One region of the Bradyrhizobium sp. 18BD genome, then DNA from elsewhere that is predicted to be linked to it. Evidence: predicted binding sites of a transcription regulator. Region 1 holds the regulator's gene; each other region holds the start of a gene.
What was found. The regulator HrcA, encoded in region 1, represses chaperone genes, less so after heat shock. The targets are predictions, from matches to a motif close to GTTAGCACTCNCNNNNNGNGAGTGCTAAC.
Positions count from the first base shown of each region.

Region 2: the regulator HrcA is predicted to act here: its motif matches at 5,041-5,069, upstream of RAD16_RS22615 (co-chaperone GroES).
Region 3: the regulator HrcA is predicted to act here: its motif matches at 7,493-7,521, upstream of RAD16_RS30320 (co-chaperone GroES).

Region 1 covers NZ_JAVAYL010000019.1:26,554-37,035, forward strand. Annotated here, with positions in the region: gene RAD16_RS29495 (hypothetical protein) at 1-374, shown strand, start outside; gene pncA (bifunctional nicotinamidase/pyrazinamidase) at 490-1,212, shown strand; gene grpE (nucleotide exchange factor GrpE) at 1,266-1,880, opposite strand; gene hrcA (heat-inducible transcriptional repressor HrcA) at 1,977-3,065, opposite strand; gene rph (ribonuclease PH) at 3,260-3,973, shown strand; gene rdgB (RdgB/HAM1 family non-canonical purine NTP pyrophosphatase) at 3,985-4,620, shown strand; gene hemW (radical SAM family heme chaperone HemW) at 4,607-5,761, shown strand; gene RAD16_RS29530 (penicillin-binding protein activator) at 5,898-7,130, opposite strand; gene rsmI (16S rRNA (cytidine(1402)-2'-O)-methyltransferase) at 7,473-8,423, shown strand; gene RAD16_RS29540 (YraN family protein) at 8,410-8,808, shown strand; gene gshB (glutathione synthase) at 8,819-9,763, shown strand; gene RAD16_RS29550 (helix-turn-helix domain-containing protein) at 9,887-10,482, opposite strand, start outside.
Region 2 covers NZ_JAVAYL010000012.1:197,292-207,773, reverse strand. Annotated here, with positions in the region: gene RAD16_RS22645 (glycosyltransferase family 2 protein) at 1-323, shown strand, start outside; gene RAD16_RS22640 (ChbG/HpnK family deacetylase) at 320-1,165, shown strand; gene RAD16_RS22635 (DUF2076 domain-containing protein) at 1,292-2,161, shown strand; gene RAD16_RS22630 (L,D-transpeptidase family protein) at 2,239-3,054, opposite strand; gene RAD16_RS22625 (protein phosphatase CheZ) at 3,367-4,152, shown strand; gene RAD16_RS22620 (hypothetical protein) at 4,318-4,845, opposite strand; gene RAD16_RS22615 (co-chaperone GroES) at 5,161-5,457, shown strand; gene groL (chaperonin GroEL) at 5,617-7,248, shown strand; gene RAD16_RS22605 (hypothetical protein) at 7,390-8,601, shown strand; gene RAD16_RS22600 (META domain-containing protein) at 8,754-9,152, opposite strand; gene RAD16_RS22595 (L-lactate permease) at 9,285-10,482, opposite strand, start outside.
Region 3 covers NZ_JAVAYL010000020.1:2,965-13,446, reverse strand. Annotated here, with positions in the region: gene RAD16_RS30355 (tlde1 domain-containing protein) at 194-1,264, shown strand; gene RAD16_RS30350 (SDR family NAD(P)-dependent oxidoreductase) at 1,325-2,149, opposite strand; gene RAD16_RS30345 (glutathione binding-like protein) at 2,224-2,862, opposite strand; gene RAD16_RS30340 (cysteine hydrolase family protein) at 2,877-3,470, opposite strand; gene RAD16_RS30335 (LysR family transcriptional regulator) at 3,597-4,436, shown strand; gene lepB (signal peptidase I) at 4,590-5,336, shown strand; gene groL (chaperonin GroEL) at 5,446-7,086, opposite strand; gene RAD16_RS30320 (co-chaperone GroES) at 7,135-7,449, opposite strand; gene RAD16_RS30315 (usg protein) at 7,838-8,125, shown strand; gene RAD16_RS30310 (cupin domain-containing protein) at 8,304-8,867, shown strand; gene RAD16_RS30305 (rhomboid family intramembrane serine protease) at 9,254-10,477, shown strand.

The DNA of each region.
Region 1 (10,482 bases):
TCCTGGCCGACGGTAATGAGAGCTCGGGCTATGAATCGAAGCCGTTCATGATCCTCGGCCTGATCGGCGCCACCCCGCAGCAGGCCGACGACCGCGCCCGCTTCGCCCAGGAGGCCGCACTGCAGATCCCCGGCGTGCGCGAATCCCGCGTGACCATGTCGGAGCCGATCCGCATCAACGGCCAGCAGGGTTTTGAGACCCGCATCGACGGTGTCAGCGGCAAGGACAAGACCCCGGTGACCGTGGTGCAGTGGATCCGCTTCTCGAGCGGCGGCGCGTCGCTCCGCATCATCGCCAGCGCCCCGCGCGACCAATGGTCCGCCGCCTTCACTCGCTTTCGCGCGGTGCGCGACGGCATCCAGCCGAAGGGCTAGCGACCCAAAAGGAGCTCAAGCGCTCACCAGAACCGGCTGCATTTTCGGGCTTCTGTTCGTATACGAACGGAACTAGGCTTCGCCTCCGTTGGATCATCCTGGAGGGAGGCGAACGATGCTCGATCGACGACAAATCCTCGCGGCGCTTGGGACGACGGCGCTGGCGACCCTCGCGCCAACCGCGCTGTTTGCGGCGGGATCGATCAAGCCGGACGACGCCTCCGCGCTGCTCGTGATCGACGTGCAGAACTGCTTCCTGCCGGGCGGCAGTCTCGCCGTGAAGGAAGGCGAGCAGGTCGTGCCCGTCATCAACAAGATCTCGAAAGCGTTCTCGAACGTGGTGATGACGCAGGACTGGCACACGCCCGGCCACGTCTCGTTTGCGTCGGTACACTCGGGCAAGAAGCCGTTCGAGACCGTCGACCTTCCTTATGGCAAGCAGGTGCTGTGGCCCGACCATTGCGTGCAGGGCACCGACGGCGCGGCGCTGTCAAAGGACCTTTCGATCCCGCACGCCGAGCTGATCATCCGCAAGGGCTTTCACAAGGACGTCGACAGCTACTCGGCCTTCGTCGAGGCCGACGGCAAGACCTCGACGGGCCTCGCCGGCTATCTCAAGGGACGCAAGATCAAGCGCGTCTTCGTGGTGGGCCTGGCGACGGATTTCTGCGTCGCCTGGACCGCGCTCGACGCGCGCAAGGCGGGCTTCGAGGCCTATGTGGTGGAAGACGCCTGCCGCGGCATCGACACGCAGGGTTCGCTGGCCAAAGCCTGGGCCGATATGGCCAAGGCCGGCGTGAAACGGATCCAGTCTGCGGATATCGTTCTGAGCGCGTAAGACTTCACGCAGTCATTCCGGGGCGGCTCCAAGAGCCGAACCCGGAATGGAGATCAGTTCGGTGCGCCGCTCGACTCGTTGTTGTTTGCGGCCGCGGCCTTCGCGCCGCCCTTGGCGACACCGACCAAAGCCGGGCGCAGCACGCGCTCGCCGATGGTGTAGCCGGCCTGCACGACCTGCACCACGGTGCCCGACGGCACCGACGCATCGGGCACTTCGAACATCGCCTGCTGGAAGTTCGGGTCGAACTTCTGGCCCAGCGGATCGAACTTCTTCACGCCGTGCTTTTCCAGCGCGTTGAGCAGCGAGCGCTCGGTGAGCTCGACGCCCTCGATCAGCGACTTCAGGCCGGCATCGGCAGCAGCCCGCGCCTCGGCCGGAACGGCATCGAGGGCACGCTGGAGATTGTCGGCGATGTCGAGCACGTCGCGAGCAAAGCCGGTGACGCCGTAGAGCTTGGAGTCAGCGACCTCCTTGGCGGTGCGCTTGCGCAGATTCTCCATCTCGGCCAGCGTCCGCAGCATGCGATCGCGCGCCTCGGCGGCTTCCTTCTGCAGCAGCTCGACCGAACCCGGCTCGGGATCGTCGGGCATGATGTAGGGCTTCGACACCACGGGCTCGCCGGTCGGCGCGGTCGTGTCTTCGGGTTGCCGGTCTCGATCGGTCATCGGCTCTAATCTCGAACTCGTTTCCAGGGATTGTTGGCCCGGATATCGTGCCTAAGCGCGCGAAAATCAAGCGCCCGTGATCGGCGGAAACGCCGGTCAGCCCCCCAAAAGGCGGCTGACGATGCGGGCGGCGTAGTCCACGGTCGGGATCACGCGGGCATAATTCAGCCGCGTCGGCCCGATCACGCCCAAAACACCGACGATGTGGCCGGCGGCATCCCGATACGGCGAGATGATCGTGGAGGAGCCGGACAAGGAAAACAGTTTGTTTTCCGAACCGATAAAGATGCGCACGCCTTCGGCGGTCTCGGCGCGGCCGAGCAGGTCGATGACGCCGCGCTTGGTCTCGAGATCGTCGAACAGGAGGCGAACACGCTCCAGATCCTCCAGCGCGTGCAGATCCTCGAGCAGATTGGCATGGCCGCGCACGATGAGCTGGCGGTCCTCGTTCTCGCCGCCGGACCAGCTCGCGATTCCCGCCGAAATCACCTTCTGCGTGAGCTGATCGAGCTCGGCGCGGGCTTCTCCGAGCGCCGTTTCGAGCTCGAGCCGCGCCTCGGCCAGCGTCCGGCCGCGGATGCGCGCATTGAGGAAATTGCCGGCCTCGGTGATCGCCGAGGAGGGAACTCCGGGCGGCAGCGTCAGCACGCGGTTTTCGACCTGGCCGTCCTCGCCGACGAGGATCACCAGCGCCTTCTCCGGTTCCAGCCGGACGAATTCGATGTGTTTCAGCCGCGCATTGGATTTCGGCGTCAGCACCACGGCTGCGGCGCGGGTCAGGCCCGACAGCCGCGTCAGCGCCTGGTCCAGCGCCGCCTCGACCGATTGGGCGTGCCCGACGGTGGCGAGCTGGCTCTGGATCGACTGCCGCTCGGCCTCGGTGAGGTCGCCGACCTGCATCAGGGCGTCGACGAAGAAGCGCAGGCCGAGTTCCGTCGGCAGCCGGCCGGCGGAGGTGTGCGGGGCGTAGATCAGGCCAAGCTGTTCCAGATCGGCCATGACGTTGCGGACCGAAGCCGGCGACAGCGGCATGGCGATCAGCCGCGAGATGTTGCGCGAGCCGACAGGTTCGCCGGTCGCGAGATAGCTTTCGACAATTTGACGAAAGATGTCGCGGGAACGCTCGTTGAGCTGGGCGAGGCCTGCGCGCGGCGCGATCAGATGGATCGGATCGTGATGGGCCACAGACGGTAACTCCTCTCAGATGCTCATAATTTGTCCATCCCCGAGGGTTCTGACAAGCGTGGCTTTTGCGGACCTGAAATCGGGGCAAGAATCAGGGGGTGAATAAGCCCTTGATCTTCCCCCTTGCCGCCCACCTTCACCCCACCTACAAGCACCGCGAACAGCCCTTTTCCGAGAGTTTTGGAGGATTCCCCATGCGGCCAAGCCGCCGTGCGCCCGACGAATTGCGCCCCGTGACGCTTGAGCGTGGCGTGGTCAAATATGCGGAAGGCTCCTGCCTCGTGAAATTCGGCGACACCCATGTGCTGGTCACCGCCACGCTGGAAGACCGCCTGCCGCCCTGGCTGAAGGGCCAGGGCCGCGGCTGGGTCACCGCCGAATACGGCATGCTGCCGCGCGCGACCTCCGAACGTACCCGCCGCGAAGCTGCCGCCGGCAAGCAGAGCGGCCGCACCGTCGAGATCCAGCGCCTGATCGGCCGCTCGTTGCGCACCATCGTCGATCTCGAAGCGCTCGGCGAACGCCAGATCACGGTCGATTGCGACGTACTCCAGGCCGACGGCGGCACCCGCACGGCCTCGATCACCGGCGCCTGGGTCGCGCTCGCCGATTGCATCAACTGGATGAAGGCGCGCAACATGATCAAGGCCAACGTGATGCGCGACAACGTCGCTGCGATCTCCTGCGGCATCTACAACGGCACGCCCGTGCTCGACCTCGACTATGCTGAGGATTCGGAAGCCGAAACCGACGCCAATTTCGTCATGACCGGCGATGGCCGCATCATCGAGGTGCAGGGTACCGCGGAACGCGAGCCATTCACGCAGGACGAGTTCCTGAAGCTGATCGGCCTGGCGCAAAAGGGCATCGCGCGTCTGGTGGACTTGCAGAAACTGGCCGTGGCGTAGTCAATAGACCCATGCATCGCCGAATCACCGGAAAGCTCGTCATCGCCACCCATAATCCCGGCAAGCTCGCCGAGATGAAGGAGCTGCTCGCGCCTCACGGCATCGAGGCGGTGTCGGCCGGTGAGCTCGGCCTGGGCGAGCCCGACGAGACCGGCAATGATTTCCGCAGCAACGCCGCGGTCAAGGCGATCGCGGCGGCGCAGGCGACCGGGCTTCCGTCCTTTGCCGATGATTCCGGTATCGTGGTCGACGCGCTCGACGGCGCGCCCGGCATTTTCTCCGCGCGCTGGGCCGGGCCGAGCAAGGACTTCGCCGCGGCGATGGCGCAGATCGAGCGCCTGCTGCAGGAGCGCGGCGCGACCACGGCGGACAAGCGCACCGCGCATTTCGTCTCCGCGCTCTGCGTTGCCTGGCCCGACGATCATCTCGAAGAGGTCGAGGCGCGCGTCGACGGCACGCTGGTCTGGCCGCCGCGCGGCACCGCCGGCTTCGGCTACGATCCGATGTTTTTGCCCAATGGTTACGACCGTACCTTCGGCGAGATGACCAGCATCGAGAAGCACGGCCTGCCGCCGCTCGGCCTTGGCCTGTCGCATCGCGCCCGCGCCTTCGTGAAACTGGCGGAGATCTGCCTTGAGCCGCGCTAAGGAAGCTTTCGGCGTTTACGTGCACTGGCCGTTCTGCCTGTCGAAGTGCCCCTATTGCGACTTCAACAGCCATGTCCGCCACGCCGCGATCGACGAGGCGCGCTTTGCTTCCGCTTTCGCGCGCGAGATCGCCACGACCGCCGAGCGCGCGCCCGGGCGCGAAGTCACCTCGATCTTCCTCGGCGGCGGCACGCCGTCATTGATGCAGCCGTCGACCGTCGGCGCCGTGCTCGATGCGATCGGCAAGCACTGGACCGTCGTGAGCGATGTCGAGGTCACGCTTGAGGCCAACCCCACCAGCGTCGAAGCCACGCGCTTTGCCGGCTATCGCGCCGCCGGCGTCAACCGCGTCTCGCTCGGCGTGCAGGCGCTCGACGACGCCTCACTGAAAGCACTGGGCCGCATGCACAGCGCGCGAGAGGCACTCGACGCCGTCGCCATCGCGCGCCGCTCGTTCGACCGTTACTCGTTCGACCTGATCTACGCCCGCCCCGACCAGACGCCGGCGATGTGGGCCGATGAACTTCGCCTCGCGATCGGTGAAGCGGCCGAGCATCTGTCGCTCTATCAACTGACCATTGAAGAAGGCACGCCGTTCTTCGGTCTCCACCAGGCCGGCAAATTGAAGACACCGGACGAAGCGGTCGCGCGCGCGCTCTACGACGTGACGCAGGAGACCTGCGAGAAGCTTGGCCTGCCCGCTTACGAGATCTCCAATCACGCGCGACGCGGCGCCGAGTGCCGGCACAATCTGGTCTACTGGCGCGGCGAGGAATATGCCGGCATCGGTCCCGGCGCCCATGGCCGCCTCGATATCGACGGCGTGCGCCATGCCACCGCCACCGAGAAGCGCCCCGAAGCCTGGCTGATGCGGGTCGAGACCAACGGCGACGGCGTCGTCACCGACGATCTCCTCAACAGCGAAGAACGCGCCGACGAATTTTTGCTGATGGGATTGCGCTTGGCCGAGGGTATCGACCCCGAGCGTTACAAGGCTCTCTCGGGCCGCGAGCTCGACCCCGGCCGCATCGCGCTCTTGCGCGAGGAAGGTGCGATCACGGTGGATGCCACAGGCCGCCTGCGTGTCACGAGCAGCGGTTTTCCGGTGCTGGATGCGGTGGTCGCGGATCTCGCGGCGTAGCGAGTTCGCGGCTTGGTGAGATCTTGTAGCCCGGATGGAGCGAAGCGTAATCCGGGGTCCATCTACGCGGAGAGACTGCTCCCGGATTGCGCTTCGCTCCATCCGGGCTACGAAACTACGGCAGCGTCGCCCCGAACTACGCCCCAAAACTCTTCGGCGAGCCCGCGACCGCAACACCGCCGCCGGTCGTCACCTTCATCACCGCGAGCCCGCGCTCATTGGTACCATCGGCGCGGAAGCGGAACAGGCCGTCGATGCCGGCAAAGCCGGACGGATTGGTGAGCACATCGGCCGAGAAGCGCGTCGTGCCTTGCGTACGCGCGAGCGCGGCGACGAGGGCGACCGCGTCATAGGCGAGCGTCGCGGTGCGGATCGGATCGGCGCCGTATTTGGTGCGATAGCGGCCGGAGAAGGCGCGGAAACCGGCCGGATCGGGCGCGGCATAGAGGCCGCCTTGCAGGTTCTGGCTGGCGTAGACGCGCGGACTGTCCCACAGGCCGGTACCGAGCAACTGGATGTTGCGCAAATTCGCGCCCGCGGCCGTCATCGCATCCGCCACTGAAACCACCGCATCGCCGTCATCGGCGATGAACAGCCCATCCGCACTGCCGAGCTGCTGCGCCACTGCGCGCGCCGGCGTGGCGCGATCGGCGCCGTATTTCTCGAACGCGACGATGCGCCCGCCGCGCCGCGGCACCGCGGCCTTCACCGCGGCCTCGACGACATTGCCATAGGCATTGTCGGGCACCAGCACGGCGACCGAGCGCTTTCCGATGCTGGCGGAATATTCGACGATGCGGTTGACGTCGGACTCGGGAAGGAAAGAGAGCAGATAGACGCCGCGACCGGCGATGCTGGAGTCGGTCGAGAACGCGATGACGGAAATGCCGCGCGTACGCGCGACTTGCGCGACCGCCGGCACCGACTGCGCGAACAGCGGCCCCAGAATGATCTCGGCGCCTTCGTCGACCGCCTGCTGCGCGCCGGCTTGCGCGCCCTGCGGGCTGCCATTGTCGTCCTTGATCAGGAGCTGGATGTTCGGATTCTGGAACTCGGCCAGCGCCATCTCGGCGGCATTGCGCATCGACTGCGCGGCAAGACCGGCATTGCCGGCGGCCGAGAGCGGCAGGATCACGGCGACCTTGACCCCGCCGGTCCCGGCGGTCGTGGCCTGCTGCGGAGGACCTGCCGGTTGGGCCGGGGGCGGGGAGGAGCTGCTGAACGGGTTGGAGAACTGGCTCAGGCTCTGCTGCACGCCGGCGCAGGCCGACAGCACGGGTGCGCCGAGCAGCAGGCCGAGCGCGCTCCGCCGGGTCGCCCCGGACAAACGGGGCCCCTGAACGGGAAACTTTGGATCACGCGGGCCCATGGCAGCTTCTCTTCTGACCAGCCGTCGGCCGGCCGGTCACACAACATTCTTGCCGCGACAGAAGCCGCGGATTCAGGCATATTGTCGGTAAATAGTTAACTAAAACAAAAGGATAATGACCGCTTAACGCGACCGCCCCTCACGTCTGGCTAGCTGTCCACCGTCCGTCACCCAGCATCAAGGCGGCGTTTCCGCCGTGAATATGACGCTGACACCTCATTCCCTCGGGAATGTGATGCCTAATGGATCACATTCCAGTCCTTCCTCACCCCTCACCACAGCATGATCTTTTTCGGTGGACCGGTTCCCAGCCCCGGGGATCATGCCTAAGTTCGTTTCATTATGCGCGCAAAGCCGGCCCCGATAAATACGCCTGAAGGCCCAGACGCCGCTCCGCGCGGTTTCTCCATCGACGCCCATCGGCTACCGGCCCCGAAGGCGGCGCCGGGCCTCTATCTGGTCGCAACCCCGATCGGCAATCTCGGCGACATCACCTTGCGGGCGCTGCAGACGCTGGCCGGCGTCGATGTCATCGCCTGCGAAGACACCAGGATCACGCGGCGCCTGACCGAGCGCTACGCGATTAGCGCCCAACTCAAGCAGTACCACGAGCATAACGCCGAAGCCGCGCGCCCGAAGATCCTGGAAGCGCTCGCCGCAGGCGGCTCGGTCGCGCTGGTCTCCGACGCCGGCACGCCGCTGATCTCCGATCCGGGCTTCAAGCTGGTGCGCGAGGTCTGCGCCGCCGGCCATGCGGTCTATGCGCTGCCCGGCCCGTCCTCCGTGCTGGCGGCGCTGTCGGTCGCGGCACTGCCGACCGACCGCTTCTTCTTCGAAGGCTTTCTGCCGGCGAAATCTGCCGCGCGAAAATCGCGCCTGGCCGAGCTCGCGCGGATCGATGCGACGCTGGTGATGTTCGAATCCGGCAACCGCGTCCAGGATACGCTCACCGAGCTCGCCGAGATCATGGGCAGCCGCGAAGCCGCGATCTGCCGCGAGCTGACCAAGCTGCACGAGGAGATTTCTCGCGCGCCGCTGCACGAGCTGGCGCGGGATGCCGATGGGCTGGAGACGCGCGGCGAATTCGTGCTGGTGATCGCTCCGCCGGCGGCCGACGCCGAGGTGCTGACGTCGGATGCGCTGGACGATCTGCTGCGCGATCAGCTTGCCGCGAACAGCGTCAAGGATGCCGTCGCGCACGCGGTCGCGCTGTCGGGCCGGCCGCGCCGCGAGGTCTATGCCCGCGCGCTCGAGCTCGCCAAGGATTTGCGGGGCGACGATGGCGAAGAGTGAAGGCGCGGAACCGAAAGCCGCCTCGCCCGAGCGCGTCGCCGCGTTCCGCACCGGCATCTCTGCCGAGAGTCGCGCCGCTGCCTATCTGATGGCCAAGGGCTATCGCATCCTCGCAAAACGCTTCCGCACCCCGCATGGCGAGATCGACCTCGTGGCACGCCGCCGCAATCTGATCGCCTTCGTCGAGGTCAAGGCGCGCGCCAGCCTGGATGACGCGGCCTATGCGGTGACCCCGCGCCAGCAGCAGCGGATCATCGACGCCGCGCAAGGCTGGCTCGTGGCGCATCCCGAGCATGCCGAATTCGAATTGCGATTCGACGCCATGCTGATTGCGCCGCGCTCACTTCCGCGCCATGTGTTGGCGGCATTCGACGCCTCGACCTGAAAGGCAGACCATGAAACTCAACGTCGCCGTCCAGATGGACCCCATCGCCCGCATCAACATCAAGGGCGATTCCACCTTCGCGCTGCTCCTGGAGGCGCAGAAGCGCGGCCACGGCCTGTCCTATTACACCCCCGACAAGCTCTCGATGGTCGGCGAGGAGATCGTCGCGCCGGTCCAGCTCCTGACGGTGCGCGACGAGCCCGGCAATCATTTCACCCTCGGCGAGCCCAGGCGCGAGGCGCTGAACGGCTTTGACGTGGTGCTGCTGCGCCAGGATCCGCCGTTCGACCTCGCCTACATCACCTCGACGCACATGCTCGAGCGCATCCATCCGAAGACGCTGGTCGTCAACGACCCGGCCTCGGTGCGCAACGCGCCGGAAAAGCTGTTCGTGATGAACTTTCCGCAGCTGATGCCGCCGACGCTGATCTCGCGCGACCTCGACGAGATCAACGCCTTCCGCGACAAGCACGGCGCCGTCGTGATGAAGCCGCTGCACGGCCATGGCGGAGCGGCAGTGTTCCGCGTGATGCCGCAGGACATGAATTTCGGCTCGCTGTTCGACATGTTCTCGGTGACCTTCAAGGAAGCCTGGGTGATCCAGCAGTTCATCCCCGAGGTAAAGCAGGGCGACAAGCGCATCATCCTGGTCGACGGCGAGTTCGCCGGCGCGGTGAACCGCGTGCCGGCCGCCGATGATCTCCGCTCCAACATGGTGCGCGGCGGCGCGGCGAAGGAGACCGAGCTCACCCCGCGCGAGCGCGAGATCTGCGCCGCCGTCGGCCCGGCGCTGCGCGAGCGTGGCCTGCTGTTCGTCGGCATCGACGTCATCAACGGCAATCTCACCGAGATCAACGTGACCTCGCCCACCGGCATCCGCGCCATCGCACGCCTCGGCGGCCCCGACGTCGCGGCGAAGATCTGGGACGTCATCGAGCAGAAGCGGGCGAGGTAGGTGTCGGTCCCGTAGCCCGGATGGAGCGCAGCGAAATCCGGGATCGCGCGCGACATACTCAGCGGCCCCGGATTTCGCTGCGCTCCATCCGGGCTACGCACTCATTGGCTTCCGTCGGCTCCTTCAGCCGCAAAATCCCCGGGCGCGGCGGACTGTATCGGACGGATAGAGGCCAAACGCCGTCCGGTACGACGCCGCAAACCGGCCCATGTGGGTAAAGCCCCATTTCAGCGCGACCTCGCTGACCGGAAGGAGATTCTCCGGTCGCGAGAGCTCGTCGTGGATCGCCTCGAGTCGAATTCTGCGCAAATAGGCGACCGGTGTCGTTCCGTGGATACTGCGAAATCCCGATTGCAGCAGCCTGCTGCTGATCCCGACGTTGCCGGCAATGTCGGCGATCGTCAGCGGCAGATGGAGATTGGCCCGCATGTATTCGACCGCGCGCCTGACGTGACGAGGCGGCACGTCCATGGGCTGGCGGTTCAACCGCTCGATCAGCCGATGCGGCACATTTTCGAGGACCAGCTGGATCGCGGCCTCCGACAGCAGCGCGCTGGCCTTCGGCGAACGTGCCAGAATCCCGTCATGCAGGCCGGTCGTGCTGGCGCGAACCAGCTGAAGCAGCATCTGCCCGGCGCTGGTAGACAGATCGACCTTGGGCGCCAGATTGAGATCTTCCAGCGCCGTGCTGCCGAACGTCGCCGACAGCACCTTTGTGA
Region 2 (10,482 bases), on a different contig from region 1:
TGACCTCGTTCTCGGTGGCGCCGCTGCGCTTCGCCAGCCTGCTCGGCGTCATCCTCGCCGGCATCGCCTTCCTGTTCGGCCTCTCGATCCTCTGGGAGGTCTTCACGACCGGCAAGCAGGTCCCCGGCTATCCCTCGCTCGTGGTCGGCCTGATGACGATCGGCGGCGTGCAGCTCATCATGATCGGCATCGTCGGCGAATATATCGGCAAGATCCTGTCCGAGCTGAAGGCGCGCCCGATCTACTTCGTCGCCGAACACAGCGAGAAGCATTTCGAGACCGACAAGGCCGACGACGCCTCGAAGCGGACCGCGGCTGAATGAGCGCGGCCGCGAGCCTGCGGCGGATCTGGCTCTGCGCCGACGATTACGGCATCAGCCCGGGCGTCAACCGCGCCATCCGTGACCTGATCGAGCGCGGTCGCCTCAACGCGACGTCGGTGATGATGGTCGGCCCTGCGATCGAGCGCGGCGAGGTCGAGGCGCTTCAGGCCTCGGTGCAGCAAAGCCCGCGCTGCGCCGTCGGATTACACGTGACGCTGTCCGCGCCGTTCCGCCCGCTCACCATGCATTACCGTCCGCTCGACGGCGACATGTTCATGCCGTTTCCGAAGCTGCTGCGCGCAGGGTTGATGCGGCGGCTGGACCGCGAATTCGTCCGCAATGAGGTGAAGGCGCAACTGGCGGCCTTCGTGGAGGCATTCGGGCGCCCGCCCGATTTCGTCGATGGCCATCAGCATGTGCAGCTCTATCCGCAGGTGCGCGACGGCTTCGTCGATGCCGTCAGCGAGGGCGCGCCGCAGGCCTGGGTGCGCCAGGGCGGCCGCGACCTGCCGCTGGCGCAGCGGCTGGCTTCCCCGAAAGCCATGGTGCTCGACATTCTCAGCGCGCAATTCCGCCGCCGCGCCGGCAGCGCCGGTCTCAGCTTCAATCCGGGCTTCGCCGGCGCCTATGATTTTACGCGCGCATCCGATTTCGGCGCGCTGATGCGGCAATTCCTCGAAGGCCTCCCCGATGGCGGCCTCGTGATGTGCCATCCGGGCTTCGTCGACGACATCCTCACCGGCCTCGACCCGATGACGGACGTGCGCGAACGCGAGCACGCCTATCTCGCAGGCGACGCCTTCCCGCGCCTGCTGGTGGACAGCAACGTGACGCTGGGATGACCCGGGCGAAAAGCGAGCCCTCGGGCAGCTTGTCGCATACAGAAATTTAATCCGGCCGGCACTGTTGGGGCCACATTGGAACCCTACATCTTCGGCGCGCTTGGTTTTGCGCAGAGGAGACAGATCATGACGCCGCAGGAACGCCAGCTCGTTGACGAGCTTTTCGACCGGCTTTCGAAACTGGAAAATGCACAGCGCGATCCCGACGCGATCGCCGCGATCTCCGACGGGCTGCGCAAGGCCCCCGGCGCCGTCTACGCGCTGGTGCAGACCACGCTGCTGCAGGACGAGGCGCTGAAGCGCGCCCATAACCGCATCCAGGAGCTGGAAGCGGCGGCCCATGCCCCCGAGCAGGCGCCGTCCGGCGGCTTCCTCGACACCATGCGCGACACCTTGTTCGGCGGGAGCCCCTCGCGCGGCTCGGTTCCGAACGTGCCGCAGCGTGACTCCCGGCCGGTCTGGAACAGCGGCCAGGCGATGCAGCAGGCGCAGCCGGGTTACGGCCAGCCGCAATACGGACAGCCTTACGGCCAAGGCCCGGGTCAGGCCCCCGGCCAAGGTTATGGCGCCCCGGGTCAGGGTTATGGCGCCCCGCCGGTCGGCGGTGGCGGCGGCTCGTTCCTCGGCACGGCGGCGGCAGCCGCGGCCGGTGTCGTCGGCGGCTCCCTGCTGCTCTCCAGCATCCGCGGCATGATGGGCGGATCGCACCAGCAGGGCTTTGGCGACACCACGATCATCGAGGAGCGCGGTGGCGGCAGCGCGGGCGGAAGCCCTTGGGGCGGTAGCGGCGATCAATCCGGCGGCTCGCTGGCGCGCGACGCCGGCCTCAACGACATCGGCTCCAACCGCGATTCCCGCCAGGGCTACTTCGACCAGGCCTCGAACGACCGCGACAACGACCAGAACTACGACGACGATCGCGACGACGGCAACACGGACATGGCCGACGACAGCGATTTCGGCGGCGACGACGATGGCGGCAGCGATTACGCCTGAGGCTGCTTGATCAGCGCACCAAACAAAACGGCCGCCCGGGAGGCGGCCGTTTTCATTTCAAGCTGCTTGCTCGGGGCTCACATCACCACGACCTTGGTGCCGACATTGACGCGGCCGTAGAGGTCGATGACGTCCTCGTTGCGCATGCGGATGCAGCCGGAGGAGACGTTGGTGCCGATGGTCCAGGGCTCGTTGGAGCCGTGGATGCGGTAGAGCGTCGAGCCCAGATACATCGCGCGGGCGCCGAGCGGGTTTTCCGGGCCGCCCTCCATGTGCCGGGGCAGGTCGGGCCGGCGCGCGATCATTTCCGCCGGCGGGGTCCAGTCCGGCCATTCGCGCTTGGCCGTGATCGACTTGACGCCGGACCAGGTGAAGCCCGGACGCCCGACGCCGATGCCGTAGCGCATCGCGCGGCCGTTGCCCTCGACGAGGTAGAGGAACTTGTTCGGCGTATCGACCACGATCGTGCCGGCACTTTCCTTGCCGCTATAGTCAACAGATTGTTTTTCGAATTTCGGATCGAACGGACGCTGCCGCGGGTCGATCGTCTCCTGTTGGAGACCGGCGCCCTGCTGATATCCGCCTTGCATCTGCGGCTCACCCATCGGCGGCAGGCGGCGCTGGTCGTAGTATCCCGGCTGCTGCTGATAGACCGGCGCTTGCGGCGCGTAGGCCGGACCGCGGCCGGGGCCGTCGCCGAACAGGAACTCGATGAAGCCGCCGCCCATGTTGGCATTGGAGGCGACGCGCACCGGCGCCGCCGGCACCTGCGGCTGATAAAGCACCGCGGGCGGATCGTTCGGCACCGTATTGTCGAATGCGCTGGCGCTGTTCGCGCCGACAACGAAGGTGCAAGCGCTGCCGAGCAGCGCGACAGACATTTTCTTGAACATCGACGTACTCTGTACTGTTTCGTCTAGTTGCATTCGCCGCCGAACGCGCTGGCTGTTCGCGTCCTCGACGTGGTCAATAAAGAGCAAACTCCGTTTCGTTTGGTAAACGTATCAGGCGTTTCGATTCACCACGTCGCGAATGGCGCGGCAATTTGGCGATCAGCGTTTATTTTCGATGAAGGGCGGAGCCTCATGGTTAATCGCTCCTTTGCGCGCCGTCGCGCGTGGCCGCACAACAGTTCCCGCTGTGAACCTCGTGTTAAATTGCTTCTGCCTACAAAGACGCGTGAGTGAGGTGGGGGGAGTATCCTGATGGCTGTTCACCGCAAGCGTTTTCGTGTCGAGGATATCGCCGGTGGCGAGATGCCGATTCTAGACGTAACAGAAGAGGCAGGCCCGATGCATAGCGAGATTATGGCGGAGCTGCGCGCGATCCGCGCACAGATGGCGAAGGGCATTACCGCTGCCCCGCTGTCCGGCAGCGCGGCCATGGCGGCGATCGACGCGTCCACGGCGCATGAGCTCTCCGAAGCGCGCACCATGCTCGATACCTACCGGGCGCAGATCGAGCAGTGCGAGAAGCTGAAGGTCGAGCTCGACCTGATCCACGACGCCATCGATCGCACCAAGCGCGAGATCGCGACGCTGCACGGCAAGAGTTTTGACGGCGGCGAAATGGCCAAGGTCAATGGCGAACTCGGCGCGGTGGTCGGCGGCACCGAGCAGGCGACCCAGCAAATTCTCGAAGCGGCCGAGTCGATCGACCAGGCTGCCAGCGCGATGTCCAAGGTGGACTCGGCCGACCAGCAGAAGCGGCTCGCCGACGACATCCAGGAACGCGTCATCTCGATCTTCGAAGCCTGCAACTTCCAGGACCTGACCGGCCAGCGCATCAGCAAGGTCATGACCACGATGAAGTTCATCGAGCAGCACATCAATGCGATGATGGACATCTGGGGCGGCGTCGACGCGATCAAGGCCCATGTGCCGCCGCCGGTCGACACCCGCAGCGACGACGACAAGCTCCTCAATGGCCCGAAGCTCGCCGGCGACGTCGGCCACGCCTCGCAGGACGACATCGACGCGCTGTTCGACTGAACGGACGCGCGCGAGAGAGAAAAACAAAACGCCGGCGCAAGCCGGCTTTTTTTTTGTTGTCTTCGTCATTGCGAGCGAAGCGAAGCAATCCAGAGTATCTCCGCGGAGGCAGCCTGGATTGCTTCGCTTCGCTCGCAATGACGGGCGGTTAGGCCCGAGCCCCGATCACGCCCGCGGCGCGCAGCGCACGTAGACCATGTTGCCGTAGCGGGTGGCGGCATCCTTGTCGATGAAGCGGGTGATCATGACGCGGCCGTCGAAGGACACGATCTCGCGGTCCTGCTCGCCGGGGGTCGGACCGGCCGGCCCGATATAGTTCTTGCCGCTCGGCGAGCCCTTCAGCCGGAGCTCCTGGGGCGTTGCCTGGTCGGCCAGGTGCATCACCACGCCGCCGGAGGAACCGGCGCCGATCACGTAGGGATTCTTGCACTGCTCGCGCGCCATCTTCTCGGTACGCGGGCGGTCGGCCGGGTTCTGGAACGAGGCGAGACCCCAGCGGCCGACGATCTCGTCGGCACGGATGCTCGCCGGCATCTCCGGCCCGCCGCCGGGGCCGGTATCGGCCTCAGGCGGCGGTTGATTCGACGAGAACGACGGCAGGCTCATACCGCCGCCGCAGGCGCCGAGCAGCAGCGCCAAGCATGAGGCGGCCACCAGGTTGGCAACCGTGCGCACGTGAGCTGAACTGATCATGGCATTCCCCCGAACAAGACCATGGCCGCACCCCTCCCGCAGCCAAGCGCAAAACCGCTGCCGGAGCAATGACGTCCTTTGATACGCCGGAGCCCCGAACAAGTTTCCAATGCCACCATCCTATATCCGCCTCACCAATCGCTTAACCACCTTTGCTTGACAGGATCGCGGCCAAGCCATATTTCCGGGCGCACTATTAGCACTCGGAAAGCCCGATTGCTAAGCGCGCCGTTCGATCCTCGGGACGAGGGAGGACGGAAGCGCCGCCCCACCCACTTCCGCTACTTCCGAAGCGAGCCTCCAAAGGGAAACGTCATGGCTAAATCCAAATTTCGTCCGCTGCATGACCGTGTCGTGGTCAAACGTATCGACGCCGAGGAAAAGACCAAGGGCGGCATCATCATTCCGGACACCGCCAAGGAAAAGCCGTCCCAGGGCGAGGTCGTCGCCGTCGGTCCCGGCGGCCGCGACGAGGCCGGCAAGCTGACCCCGATCGACCTCAAGGTCGGCGACCGCGTGCTGTTCGGCAAGTGGTCGGGCACCGAGGTCAAGATCGACAACGAAGATCTCCTGATCATGAAGGAGTCGGACATCATGGGCGTTCTGGCCTAAGGCCATCCGCCTGAACGGCCGCTGAATGTCATGCCCGGATCGCACGATCCGGGCATCCATCATTCCGCCGGGGTCAACCTTCCGGTCCCGGAATTGATGCGAAGGCGGCACGATACAGCACGAAACAAGACACATCACGAAACACGAGGGATTGCAGACATGGCTGCCAAAGACGTCAAGTTTTCCGGAGACGCGCGCGATCGCATGCTGCGCGGCGTCGACATTCTCGCCAACGCCGTCAAGGTGACGCTCGGCCCGAAGGGCCGCAACGTCGTCATCGAGAAGTCGTTCGGCGCGCCCCGCATCACCAAGGACGGCGTCACCGTCGCCAAGGAGATCGAGCTCGAGGACAAGTTCGAGAACATGGGCGCCCAGATGGTGCGTGAGGTCGCCTCCAAGACCAACGACCTCGCCGGCGACGGCACCACCACCGCGACCGTGCTGGCCCAGGCTATCGTGCGCGAAGGCGCCAAGGCGGTTGCCGCCGGCATGAACCCGATGGATCTCAAGCGCGGTATCGACAGCGCGGTTGCCGCCGTCATCAAGGACATCGAGAAGCGCGCCAAGCCGGTTGCCGCCTCCTCCGAGGTCGCCCAGGTCGGCACCATCTCGGCCAATGGCGATGCCGCGATCGGCAAGATGATCGCCCAGGCGATGCAGAAGGTCGGCAACGAGGGCGTCATCACCGTCGAGGAGAACAAGTCGCTCGACACCGAGGTGGACATCGTCGAGGGCATGAAGTTCGACCGCGGCTATCTGTCGCCCTACTTCGTCACCAATGCCGAGAAGATGACCGCCGAGCTCGAGGACGCCTACATCCTCCTGCACGAGAAGAAGCTGTCGGGCCTGCAGGCCATGCTGCCGGTGCTCGAAGCCGTGGTGCAGTCGGGCAAGCCGCTCGTCATCATCGCCGAGGACGTCGAGGGCGAGGCGCTGGCCACCCTGGTCGTGAACCGCCTGCGTGGCGGCCTCAAGGTCGCCGCCGTCAAGGCGCCCGGCTTCGGTGACCGCCGCAAGGCCATGCTGGAAGACCTCGCGATCCTGACCGGCGGCCAGCTGATCTCCGAAGACCTCGGCATGAAACTCGAGAACGTCACAGTGAAGATGCTCGGTCGTGCCGGCAAGGTCGTGATCGACAAGGAGAACACCACGATCGTCAAGGGCGCCGGCAAGAAGCCGGAGATCGAGGCCCGCGTCGGCCAGATCAAGGCCCAGATCGAGGAGACCACCTCGGACTACGACCGCGAGAAGCTCCAGGAGCGCCTCGCCAAGCTCGCCGGCGGCGTCGCGGTGATCCGCGTCGGCGGCGCGACCGAGATCGAGGTCAAGGAGAAGAAGGATCGCGTCGAGGACGCGCTCAACGCCACCCGCGCCGCGGTGCAGGAAGGCATCGTCCCCGGCGGCGGCGTCGCGCTGCTCCGCGCCAAGAAGGCGGTCGGCCGTCTCACCAACGCCAATGCCGACGTCCAGGCCGGCATCAACATCGTGCTGAAGGCGCTGGAAGCCCCGATCCGCCAGATCTCCGAGAACGCCGGCGTGGAAGGCTCGATCGTGGTCGGCAAGATCCTGGAGAACAAGTCCGAGACCTTCGGCTTCGACGCCCAGAACGAGGACTATGTCGACATGGTCGAGAAGGGCATCATCGATCCCGCCAAGGTGGTGCGCACCGCGCTGCAGGACGCCGCCTCCGTGTCCGGCCTGCTGGTGACCACCGAAGCCATGGTCGCCGAGCTGCCGAAGAAGGACGCTCCGCCCGCGATGCCCGCCGGCGGCGGCATGGGTGGCTTCTAAGCCGTCCGTTCCATCACAGCATTGCGAAGGCCGCCTCCGGGCGGCCTTCTTTTTTGCCCATCGTCCCGGACGCTTTGCAATTCAACCGACGGCCAAAACCAACTACGGTGGCGGCCGATTCGATTGCGCGAGGACTTCACAATGCGTGCGCTTCTGGTTTGTTCGACTGCCCTTTTGGCGGCACTTCTCGTCGTCTCGCCCGAAGTCGCATCCGCCCAGATGAAATTGTCGCCGAAGGCGGCGGCGCCCGGCGGCACCGAGACGCGCTATTTCACCTCGATCGACGGGCTGATGGACGGCAATGCCGACGTGATCCTGAAGGAGACGCGCCAGGGCAAGACGGTCACGGCGGCCGTGCTCGACGTCTGCTATCCCGTCGCGAAGAATTCCGACCGCAAGGACCGCTTCGTCGTCAACCTCCAGGTCGCCGGCCAGAACCTGACCGGCACGACGCAGAGCCTCGGCGAGAAGTCGCCCGTCAGCGTGAAGCTGCTGCGCAAGCAGTCCGGCGACACGTTCGAATTCCGCGGCCAGATCAGCATCGGCCAGACCGTCACCGAGGTCACCTCGCCCGACAATTCCGATCTCAGCGAGAAGGAGTTCCAGGACAACCAGACCTCCGACGACGGCATCACGGCGCAGCCGAAGGATTTCACCGACGTCTCGCCGGAGGCGATCGCGGTCAAGGTCAAGCTGGATGCGGCGACCGAGTTCCTGAAGAGCCTGAAGGGCCAGGAGGTCGAGGTGACGCTGGCGAGCCTGTCGGTCGGCTGCGACGCGCTGCGCGCCGGCGAGCAGACCATCAACATGTCGGTCGATCCGGAGCGCGCGGCCGCGCTGCTCGCCAAGTTCAAGGCGATGCCGGGCGTCACCGCCGCAGGCTGGACCGCTGGTATGACCGAGATGGACCGCACCATCCGCTTTGCCGCCGCCGACTGGCGCGACGGCGACAAGATCAGCCGCGACAAGCTCGCAAGCGCGGTGGCGGGCGTGCTGAGCAAGACGCTCGCGGCGAAGCCGGTCTCGCAAAACTTCAACCCCGCGACCGGCAAGCTCAAGCTGGTGTTCAAGCGGCCGAACCAGGATTTCCCGGCGCTCGATCTCACCGACACGATCGAAGTCGCAGGACTGATCTCGCCGGACAAGCCCGGCAGCACCGACAAGCTGATGCTGTGGATCGGCAGCCCCGCGACCACGACCGCGGATGAGAGCAGCGGCGCCAAGCTCAATCTCTCGGACGAAGCTTCGGCCGACGAGGAAGGCAATCAGCCCGACGACAACGGCTCGATCGAGGCGCTCGCCAAGGAGCTGAGGGGCCAGCGCTGGGACGCCGACAAGTCGGTGTGGAAATAGGCTCTCGCGCTCCGGACGCAGCGCAGCACGTCAGTGATGCGCTGCAGAGCCGGGGCCCAGAAACGACAAGCGCGATCGTGGACAGAACTGGGTCCCGGCTCTGCGGCGCAGCGCTTGCGCGCTACGCCTTGTCCGGGACACGAGAGCGAAAGCTAATTCCCGGTCGAGCGAAAGCGCAGCGGCTTGGGGCCGATCAGCGTCAGCACGTCACCTTGGCGCTTCCAGGTCTCGACACTGCTCAGCGCTGTGACGAGATCGTCGTCGGCCTGCGCCCGCGCCGGCGGGCAGGAACGGTCCTGGATCTGGCCGGGCACGAAGATCACGGTGTTGCCGGCGACGGAGAACTGGCCCTTGCCGCCCTTGCACCAGAGCTCGAGCACGACCTCGCCATTGTCGCCGATCTCGATGTTCGGGATCCGCTTCGAGCCGGGCTGCGGCAGCGCCTCCAGCGTCATCTCGGTGCCGAACGGAAAACCCTCCTCGGCGCGCGCGAGCGTTGACACCGCGAGCATTGCAACCGTCACACATACGATCTGCTTGATCGAAACCATGAAACCTCTCGACCGACCTGATTTGCCGCACCTTCTATAAGACGATGGCGTCATTGAGAAGGTTCGCCGGGTACGGACGCAAAATCCCCGTGAGGGCGAACCTCGCGGGGATTTGCGTCGAAGCGTGGCCTGCTAGTGCAGGACCAGCGCCGTGAACGGCCAGACATAGGCCTGCAACGTCACGAGCACGCCGACGAGACAGGCCAGCACGATCGAGTGCCAGAACACGAAGCGCAGGATGGTGCCCTCGTGGCCGTACCAATTCGTCGCCGTGGAGGCGACGACGATCGACTGCGCGTCGATCATCTTGCCCATCACGCCACCCGATGAATTCGCCGCCGCCATCAGGATCGGCGACAGGCCGAGCTGCTGGGACGTGATCTTCTGGAGGTTGCCGAACAAAATGTTCGACGACGTATCCGATCCGGTCAGCGCCACACCCAGCCAGCCGAGCAGCGTGCCGAAGAAGGGATAGAGCACGCCGGTCGCGGCGAAGGCGAGACCGAGCGTGGCGTCGACGCCGGACAGCCGCGTCAGCGTGCCGATCGCGAGCATCGCCGAGATCGTGATCAGCGAGATCGCGCACAGGCGGATGGTGCGGCCGTACTCGGTCAGCAACCGTCCGGGACCGACGCCCATCAGGAAGCCGGAGATGATCGCCGCGATCAGCATGCCGGTGCCGGTGAACGACAGATAGGTGAAGCCGAACACCGCAGTTTCCTTGGTCGGCGCCGGTGCGACCGGCGGCATCTTGTTGATCATCTGGTGCAGTTCGGGCACCGGATAGTTCCAGACGAAGATCGAGTTCGCCCAGGTCTTGAATGCACCATTGCCCCAGATCAGCATCACGATGCAGACGATGATCCACGGCAGCAGCGCGCTCCACATCTCGCTCTGCGTCAGCGGCGTCTTGTCGAGCGGCTTTGCGGTGGCCATCGTCGCCGCCGATTCATCATGTCCGCGCAGCGCCGGCGACAGCCAGAGCTGCCTGGGCTGCCACACCTTCAGGAACAGGATCAGCGCGCCCATCGAGATCAGCGACGCGCCGATGTCGACGATCCAGGGATTGATGAAGTTCGAGATCACGAATTGCGGGATCGCGAACGACACGCCGGTGACCAGGATCGCCGGCCAGACGTCCTTCATGCCCTTCCAGCCCGCGAACGCCCACACCACCCAGAACGGCACGATCAGCGAGAAGAACGGCAATTGCCGTCCGACCATCGCACCGAGGATGTAGGGATCGAGCCCGGTGACCGAGGCAAGGCCCTGGATCGGCGTACCCAGCGCGCCATAGGCGACCGGCGCGGTGTTGGCGATCAGCGACAGG
Region 3 (10,482 bases), on a different contig from region 1:
AAGTCGCCTTAATGACGCTCCGACCTCCTGCGAGATGCTGTTCCCGGATCGTGACCAGCGGCACTTCGAAGGGGGACTGAGTGACACCGTCCTGGACGCAAGGCGAATGAGTACGAGTATCGCTGCGCAGAGTAACGCGGCACGGAAGTCCAAGAATAGTTCTAAGATCAATTCGCGGAAATCTTCCCGGAAAATGACCACCCAAAACGTGCTCGGCGCCGCCGTTGCCGGCTGCGTCCTGCTGGCCGGCTGGACCGTCTACACCAACATCTTCGCCGCCAGCGTCTACCCGACCGTCGGCAGTGCCGGTTACGACGAGCCCGTGGTCAAGCGCGCGCCCAAGGTCGCGCTGCGCGAGGCGGGCGATGCGATCAAGGAAGCTTTTGCGCTGCTGCCCGACCGCTTGCAGGTCGCAGCCCCGATCTCGCGCGAGATGTTCAACGAGCGTTTTGCCGCCGCAGCCACGCAGGGCGTCGAGTCGAATGCGGCCAGCGCCGCGCCTGCAACCCAGGTTGCCGTGGCCCCGAAGCAGGGCGTGATCGCGAAGGTCGCCGAAGCGCTGAAGCCGGCGGCTCCGGCGAAGATTGCTGATAAGTCCGCGGACAAGGCCAAGCGCGCACCGGACGCGCAGATGCAGCTGGCTTCGGCCGACCCGGCTGAGATCGTGCCGGCGCCCGAGGCGAAGCCGAAGTCGTTTGCAGACCGTGCCAAGGCCGCGGTGATGTCGATCACTGGCCCGCGTCCGTCGATGGTCGAAAAGCTCTGGGGCAAGCGTGAGCCGTCCGGCGGGCTGCTCGCCTACGCCTCGGCCGATGCCAGCGTGACCTCGGCCATCGCGCCGAAGGAGCAGAACCCGATGTTCGGCGGTGCGCCGCCCTATGAGCGCGATACTGCGGTCTACGACATCACGGCCAAGACGGTTTACCTGCCGGACGGCACCAAGCTCGAGGCGCATTCCGGTCTCGGCTCCAATCTCGATGATCCGCGCTCGCAGCGCACCCGCATGCGCGGCGTGACGCCGCCGCACATCTACACGCTGAAGCCGCGCGAGGCGCTGTTCCATGGCGTGCCGGCGCTGCGCCTGACCCCGATCGGCGGCGAGAGCGCGATCTACGGCCGCGACGGTCTGCTCGCCCACACCTTCATGCTCGGGCCGAACGGCGATTCCAACGGCTGCGTGTCGTTCAAGGATTACTACGCGTTCCTCGATGCCTATCGCAACAAGGGCATCCGCAAGCTCGCGGTGCTGGCGCGGGTCGAGTGATCTTGGCGCATTCCAGATGATGCAAAAGGGCCGCTCGCAGCGGCCCTTTTCCTTTCGGCTTCAGCCCGGCCAGCACTGTCCGCCGCCGTCGATCCGCAGCACCTGGCCGGAGACGAAAGCGCCCATGGGTCCCGCGAAGAACTCGACCACGCGCGCGACCTCGTCAACGGTCGCGATGCGGTCGAGCGTGCCGGTCTCGACCATCCTGCCGGGATCCACTGCGCGCGTGCCGAGAAAGCGGCCGGTGCGGGTATCGCCGGGCGCGATGCAGTTGACGGCGATGTCGTAGGGGCGGAGCTGATCGGCGAGGCATCGCGTGTAATGGGTGACGCCGGCCTTCGACACCGCATAGATCGATCCCTGGGTGCGCCCCTTGAAGGCGGCGACCGAGCCGAGCGTGACGATGCGGCCGGATCGCCGCTCCATCATGCCCTTCGCGACCGCCTGGCAGGTCAGGATGGTCGAGAGCAGATTGCGCTCCAGCACCGCGCGCACGTCGGCTTCCTTGATATTCACCGCATCGTTCGGATCGGGCTTGCCGCCGGCGGCCGCGATGTCGCCGCCGGCATTGTGCACGAGGACGTCGATCGGGCCGAGCGCGGCTTCCGTTTCGGCAATCACGCGCGCGATGTCCTCGCCCTTGGTGAGATCGCCGAGCACGCGCTGGCTGCGGACGCCGAACTGCCGGGCGATCTCTGCGGCAACTGCGGTGAGGGTGGTGCCCTCGCCATATTCCGCCGGCCCGTTCTCGCGCATGCCGTGGATGGCGACGTTGGCGCCGAGCGCGGCGAGCTTCTCCGCGAAGGCGCGGCCAAGCCCGCGACCGGCGCCGGTCACCAGTGCCACCTTGCCTGCAAGAATCTTCGTTCCGTCATGCGATGTCATGATCTTGTTCCCGTTCGTGAAATCAGTCGGTCGCAAGATCTAGCCCAATCGCCATCGCCTCCACCAGTGACCTGTCACGCGGCGCTGGCCGCTACGGTCTTGCGCAGCGCCATCTCCGTCGCAATCGCCTCCCGCACCGCGGGCCGCGCTTGCATGCGGCCGAGATAGGCCGACAGGGACGGCCATTGCGCGATGTCGATACCGGCCGGACGAAGCAGCAGCAAGGCCCAGGTGAGATGCGCATCCGCGACGGTGAAACCGTCGCCGACGAGGAACTCGCGGTCCGCAAGATGTGCAGCAGGTACCGCCAGTGTCTGCGTGATCCGCGCCCGCGGCTTGGCGAGTGAGCCGTCGTCCTTGTACCAGAAGGTCGGAAACAGGAACGCCTTGTGGATCTCGGCGCCGATGAAGCTCAGCCATTCCTGCAGGCGATAGCGATCGGGATCGCCGAAGCGGGGCGCAAGCCCCGTCTCCGGCTTGGCGTCGGCGATGTATTGCAGCACCGCCGCGCTCTCGGTCAGCCGCTCGCCGTTCTCCAGCACCAGGACCGGCACCGCGCCCTTCGGCGAGACGCCGCGGAAATCGCTGCCGTCGCTGATGACCTGCTTGGTCCAGATATGGGCGAGGTGATATTGCGCCTCGATGCCGGCCTCCATCAGCGCGATGCGGCTGGCGAGCGAGCAGGCCATCGGAAAGAAATAGAGTTGCAGCATCGCTTGGCGTTCCGTCAGGTCAGCGCTTCGGCTTGCGTGATGATCGCGAAGCGGTCCGACAGCTCGGCCAGCGCGACCTCGTGAATGGTCCGTGCCGGAAGCGCGCCGCCGCGGCCGTCAGGCAGATCGCGGGTGGCGCAGGCGTCCGCCGCGATGGTGGTGCGCAGTCCGAGATCGAGCGCGGCGCGCGCGGTCGAGGAGACGCACATGTGGGTCATGAAGCCCGCCAGCACGATGTTGGTGCGGCCGGTCGCGGCCAGCCGTGCCTGCAGATCGGTGCCGGCAAAGGCGTTCGGCAGCGCCTTCTCGATCACGGTCTCGTTCGCGAGCGGCGCCAGACTCGACACGATCGCGCCGCGCTCGGCCTCGCGGTCGAACAGGCTGCCGGCGCGGCCCTTGTGCGCGATGTGGAAGATCGCAGCGCCCGACTGCCGCGCGCGCGCCAGCAGCTTTGCGGCGACCGTGATCGCGGGCTCGGCGTCGGGCAGGGCGAGGGGGCCTGAGCGGTATTCGTTCTGGATGTCGATCAGCACGAGGCAGGACTGGCTGAGCTTCGGCGGATTGAGATCGGCGCCGGCGAGTTCGAGCAGGGTCTTTGGAACGGTCATGAGAGCCTTCTTGAGACGATCGGATGGCGCAACCTTAGCGCGGCGGCGGCCTGCCAATGTGCAGGACTATTGCAGCATATGGCTGCAAATTTGCAGGCTTCCGCGCGGCCTGCTAGGCTCGCGCCCATGAATTGGGATGATCTGCGCATCATCGCGGCGGTGAGGGACGAGGGCACCTATGCCGGCGCCAGCGCGCGGCTGCGCATCGACGAGACCACGGTGGGGCGCCGCCTCGCGCGCATCCAGCGCGATCTCGGCGTGCCGCTGTTCGACGCGGTGGACGGCCTGCGCCGGCCGACGCGCCATTGCGAGGCGGTGCTCGAGCATGTCAGCGCGATGGTGTCACATGTCGCGGCGATCGATCGCATCAAGGAGAGCCAGCCCGGCCCGGTCGGCCGCCTCCGCATCGCCTCGACCAACGCGGTCGCCGAGGAGCTGCTGGCGCCGCACACCAGCGCCTTCCTGCGCGATCATCCCGGCCTCACGCTGCAATTCCTCACCGCCAGCGGCAACGTCAAGTTCTCGCGCTGGCAGGCCGATCTTGCCATTCGCCTGCGCAAGCCGGAGAAGGGCGACTTCACCATCTCCAAGCTCGGCGACGTCAGGCTGTATTTCTTCGAGCCCGCCGATCGCAGCGGTGGCGAGCCCGTCGCCTGTTTCTATCCCGATGAGCTCGACGCCATTCCCGAGCAGCAATTCCTGCGCGCGAAGCGGCTGACGAATGTCCGCTGCGTCACCGACAACGTCCGTATCATCAGGACCATGATCCAGTCGCATCAGGCGATCGGCGTGCTGCCCGAGCACAGTTGCGGAGATCTGCTCGCCGACCGCAATTTGCGCGCCACGCTGCTGCCGAAGCGGCGCGACGTCTGGCTGCTGGTGCAGAACCACCTCAAGCGCGATCCCGCGACCCGCGTGACGATCGACTGGGTGAGAGCATGTTTTCAGGACACGCCGCGCAATTGACGTCGTCTCGCATTGTGCTCGTCGCGTCACACCTTCGCTTGCGGGTGAACGCGTAGACGCGCCGGTGCGACCAAAAGCGTGAGTGGGTATTGCACGCGCGCGAAGGTTGCGTAATCTCACGGCGACGACCAATGTCTTGATCGGGGCAAGCGAATGACCACGCTCGAACAGACCATCCGCCCCTCGGCGCAATCGCGGGAATGGAAGGCGATCGTCATCCTGATCCTGCTGGTCCCGGTGCTGTGGTCGCCGCCGTTCCTGTTTCGCATCTTCCTGTATCAGCCGTTCAGCATTCCCTCCGGCTCGATGATGCCGACGCTGGTCGTCGGCGACTACGTCTTCGCCGCGAAGTTCGCCTATGGCTACGGCCGCTATTCGTTTCCCTTCACGCCGTCATGGATCTCCGGCCGCTTCCACGCCGCGGAGCCCGACTACGGCGACGTGGTCGTGTTCCGGTCGCCGAAGGACACCGGGGTCGATTATGTGAAGCGGGTGGTCGGACTGCCCGGCGACCGCATCCAGATGCGCAACGGCCAGTTCGTCCTCAACGACCGCGCCGTGACGCGCGTCGCCCTGACGAGCGCGTCCGGGGCCTCAGCCTGCGGTGTGGATGACGGAGCCAGGGTCAAGCGATGGCGCGAGACGCTGCCGAACGGCGCGAGCTATTTGACCTATGACTGCGTCGACAACGGATACATGGACAACACCAACGTCTACACCGTGCCGCCGGGCCATTTCTTCGTGCTCGGCGACAACCGCGACAACTCCACCGACAGCCGCTTCATGTCGGCGATGGGCTTCATCCCGATGGACAATCTCGTCGGCAAGGTGACGCGGATCTTCTGGTCCCTCGACGCCGACGGCCGCCTGCGCGGCGAGCGGATGGGGAAGGTGTGGTAGCCCCCGTCATTCCGCGGCGGGGCTCCATCCGGGCTACGACCTGACGATGGAACAAACAAAAACCCCGGCATCTCTGCCGGGGTTTCGTAGTTCTTGAGATGCTTGGACCTTAGAAGTCCATGCCGCCCATGCCGCCGCCCGGGGGCATCGCGGGACCTGCGCCGCCCTTCTTGGGCAGCTCGGCGACCATGGCTTCCGTGGTGATCAGCAGGGCCGCAACCGAGGCTGCGTTCTGGATCGCGGTACGGACCACCTTGGTCGGGTCGATGATGCCCTTCTTGACGAGGTCGGCATATTCGCCGGTCTGGGAGTCGAAGCCGTAATTGTAGGCCTTGTTCTCTAGGATCTTGCCGACGATCACCGAGCCGTCTTCACCGGCGTTGATCGCGATCTGGCGAGCGGGAGCCGACAGCGCCTTGCGCACGATCTCGACGCCGGTCTTCTGATCGTCGTTCTTGGTGCGCAGGCCCTTGAGCTGCTCGGAAGCACGGAGCAGGGCGACGCCGCCGCCCGGGACGATGCCTTCCTCGACAGCCGCGCGGGTCGCATGCATCGCGTCATCAACGCGATCCTTGCGCTCCTTCACCTCGACCTCGGTCGCGCCGCCGACGCGGATCACCGCGACGCCGCCAGCGAGCTTGGCGAGACGCTCCTGGAGCTTCTCACGGTCGTAGTCCGAGGTGGTCTCCTCGATCTGCGCCTTGATCTGGGCCACGCGCGCCTCGATGTCGGCCTTCTTGCCGGCGCCGTTGACGATCGTGGTGTTCTCCTTGTCGATCATCACCTTCTTGGCGCGACCGAGCATGTTGAGCGTGACGTTCTCGAGCTTGATGCCGAGATCTTCCGAGATCGCCTGGCCGCCGGTCAGGATCGCGATGTCCTGCAGCATGGCCTTGCGGCGATCGCCGAAGCCCGGAGCCTTGACGGCCGCGACCTTCAGGCCGCCGCGGAGGCGGTTCACGACCAGGGTCGCGAGCGCTTCACCTTCGACGTCCTCGGCGACGATGACCAGCGGCTTGCCGGTCTGCACCACGGCCTCGAGCAGCGGCAGCAGCTCGTTCAGCGAGGAGAGCTTCTTCTCGTTGATGAGGATGTAGGCGTCGTCCATCTCAACGCGCATCTTGTCGGCGTTGGTGACGAAGTAGGGCGAGATGTAGCCGCGGTCGAACTGCATGCCCTCGACGACGTCGAGCTCGGTCTCGAGCGACTTGGCTTCCTCGACGGTGATGACACCCTCGTTGCCGACCTTCTTCATGGCGTCGGAGAGGAACTTGCCGATCTCCTGGTCGCCGTTGGCCGAGATGGTGCCGACCTGGGCGATCTCGTCGTTCGAGGTGACCTTCTTGGAGTTCTTCTGGAGGTCCGCAACGACGGCTTCGACCGCGAGGTCGATACCGCGCTTGAGGTCCATCGGATTCATGCCGGCGGCAACCGACTTGGCGCCTTCCTTCACGATCGCCTGGGCGAGCACGGTGGCCGTGGTGGTGCCGTCGCCGGCCGCGTCAGCGGACTTCGAGGCGACTTCGCGCACCATCTGGGCGCCCATGTTCTCGAACTTGTCGTCGAGCTCGATCTCCTTGGCGACGGTGACGCCGTCCTTGGTGATGCGGGGAGCACCGAACGACTTGTCGAGCACGACGTTGCGGCCCTTCGGACCGAGCGTGACCTTCACCGCGTTGGCGAGAACGTCGACGCCGCGCAGCATCTTGTCGCGCGCTTCAACCGAGAATTTGACTTCTTTGGCTGCCATCTGGAATTTTCCTTGGATGATGTTTGACGGGAGGGAGAGAGGGGGCTCTTAGGCCGCCTTCTTCTTGGAAGCGGGGACGTCGAGGACGCCCATGATGTCGCTTTCCTTCATGATCAGGAGATCGACGCCGTCGATCTTGACCTCGGTGCCGGACCACTTGCCGAACAGCACGCGATCGCCGACCTTCAGGTCGATCGGGATCAGCTTGCCGGCTTCGTCGCGGCCACCCGGGCCAACGGCGACGACTTCACCCTGGGAGGGCTTTTCCTTGGCAGTGTCGGGAATGATGATGCCGCCGGCGGTCTTCTCTTCTGCGTCGATGCGCTTGACCACGACGCGGTCGTGAAGCGGACGGAAGTTCATGCAGTCCTCCTAAACATTTGCACGAGTTGAGGATTTTGAGGTTGTTAGCAATCGTTGCCCGCGAGTGCTAGCACGGGCGAGGCTGAAATAGGACAGGAATTTTGCGGGGGCAAGGGCTTCTAGCAGAAAATTCGGCACTCTGAAGGCCGAGGTGCCAGAATCCTTTACCATCGTTAACCGAGCTGACGGGCCCCTTGGCGTCCGTATTAGCACGGAGGCCGGTCTGCTGCTAACGCGTTGAATTTCAACAGCTTGTTAAACTTTTGGGCTTGAGATGGGTTGTCAGTTTGCGTCACATTTCTCTCATGTGAGCGCATCGTTTCCGGGTGGCTCGTAGCAGCGTACCGGCAAGCCGCCCCCTGAATGCGCTCCTGCAAAGGAGGTTGGCATGGGATTGCGGGTTGGGGGCGTTTCCGAGGACTTCCGGAAACAGATGCTGGGCTACGGGCTGACCACGGCCCAAATTCTCTACCGGATGCCGGATCACCCGTCGCTGCTTCAGACCTATGTCTGGCAGAACTACGACATGTTCCCGAAATTCCCGGCGCTCTCGGACTTCCTGGCGTTCTGGCAGGAGAAGCTCGACGGCCCCCTGTTCTCGGTGACCGTCGCGCATTCCAAGCTGATCAAGCCGGCCGAGCTGCGCTCCGTGGACGGCGTGTTCCGCCTGCATTGAGCTGAGCAGCGGTCTCGTAGCGAGCACCGCTCTCGTCGGGTGGGCAAAGGCGCGCAAGCGCCGTGCCCACCATCTCTCCATGATCGCGCGCGAAAGGTGGGCACGCTCCGCTTTGCCCACCCTGTGATATCTCGTTTCTGTGCTAGCCTCCGCCTATAACAACAACGGGAGGCGGCCCATGGCCAAGAAAGCGAGCAAGAAAACAAGCAAGACAACAAAATCGCGCAGCGCAGCCCAGACCGCGATGAAGAAGCGGAGCGGCGCCAAATCCGCCGCGCGATCCTCCGCACGCAAGGCCGTGAAGGCGAAGGCGCGTGTGACGACAGCAAAATCATCCGTCAAGAAACCCGCGCGCCCGAAGCAGCGCATCGCCATCAGCCATCACCGCGAAGAAGATTTCAAAGCCGACGGCCTGCGCGCCTACGCCAAGTACCGCGACCTCGGCATCGCCGCCGCCAGCCACGGCCTCGCGCAAGCTCACGTCATCCGTCTGCAAGGCCCTTGCGATCCGGCTGAGGTGTCAAAACTCCACTTCCACGACGTCGAATTCCAGATGGTCTACGTGCTGAAGGGCTGGGTGAAGACTTACATGGACGGGCAGGGCGAGACCTTGATGCAGGAAGGCAGCGCCTGGACCCAGCCGCCGAAGATCAAGCACATGATTTTGGATTATTCGGACGACGTGGAGCTGCTGGAGGTGATTTTGCCGGCGGAGTTCAAGACGGTGGAGTTGAAGGCGTAGATCTCGCGGTATCGTCATTGCGAGGAGCCCGCGACAAGATTGCGAAGCAATCTTGCGCAGGCGACGAAGCAATCCAGACTATCTCCGCGGATACATTTCTGGATTGCTTCCCTTCGCTCGCAATGACGGGGAAAGAGTTTCTTCGTAGCCCGGATGGAGCGAAGCGTAATCCGGGGCCGCTGCCTGCGACGGCGCGCACTTTCCCGGATTGCGCTGCGCTCCATCCGGGCTACGGCATCACTACGCGCGATCGCTAAAATGCGCCTGATCCGCGAAACCGGACCGTTACCAGCCCGAAGGTTCTAGTCGCCCAAAGCGCGGGCGCTAACCAGTCGAAAATACCTCTCGCGTCAACTCAAGGCTGTGAAAACGCGGGATATGCTTTCATGGCGACTTTTGGCCGACGCGGCGTTGTGGCGCCAGCCCCGAGGGGATCGTTTCAATCCGCATCGTTTCAGCCCGCCGCCGCGCCGGTCGCGCCGGCGGTCATGCGCGACCGCGGTCCGTTGTCCGATGAGGGGACGCTCTTTGCCGACAACAAACTTCTGGCCGATATCCCCTTCCTCACCATCGGCCTGATTTTCGGTCTGCTGCTGATCTTCGCTCTGCAACGCAGTCTGGCCATCGACGTTGCGCCGGATGGCTCACTCGATGTCCGTTCGCTGATCGCTTATGGCGCGACCAGCTACGATCTGGTCGCCGGACGGGGAGAGTGGTGGCGGATCGGTCTCGCGCCGCTTCTGCATGGCAGCGATTGGCACCTCATCGGCAACTGCATTGCGCTGTTCATCGTCGGCGTCAGGCTGGAGCCTCTGATCGGCCGTGGCTGGTTTGCGCTGATCTTCGTTGCCAGTGCGCTGGTCGGCGAGGCCGCCTCGCTGCTGGGCAATGCGCCCGGCCAGCCCGGCGTCGGTGCGTCCGGCGCCATTACCGGGCTCATCGCCGCGCTGTTCGTCTCGAGCTTCGATCCCGAAGCGGATGCCGATCAAACCATATCGAGGCTGAAGACGTCGCTCTTCTTCGGTGTTCCCGCACTGCTGCCGCTTGCCTTCGGCGCCTCCGGCAATGTCGACTATTTTGCCCATGCAGGTGGCGCGCTGGCCGGCGGCGCGCTCGCCATCATGCCGTGGGTCCTCTTCCGTTCCTATGACAGCCTGCCGCGGAGCGCGAGCATGACGCTGCTCGCAGGCTGCGTCGGATCCCTGATCTGCGCCGGCTTCGCGGCGGCCCATTATGCGTCCTACATGGCCGACGCCAAGCAGTATGTCCGCATCTCGGAGTATCCGGACAAGGGTGGCAAGGTGGCCGACCGGTCTTTCGACCTGGTCACGCGCTACCCGAATGACCCGAGGGCGCATTATTTCCGTGCGATCTACTTCCTGGAACAGGAGAACCTCCGCGCCGCCGAGACGGAAGTGCGAGCCGCCATGTCGCTCGCAGCTACCGATGTGGCGGGCGGGCCGGTGCGCGCCGGGGCGCAGGGCTTGATGGCGGTGTTGCTGTTGGTGCAGGGGCGGACCAGCGAGGCGAAGGCCATGGCGGCCGAGCCGTGCCGTGCCAAGATGCCCGAGGTGCGGCGCATCTTGCAGAAGAACAAATTGTGCGGTTGAGCGGG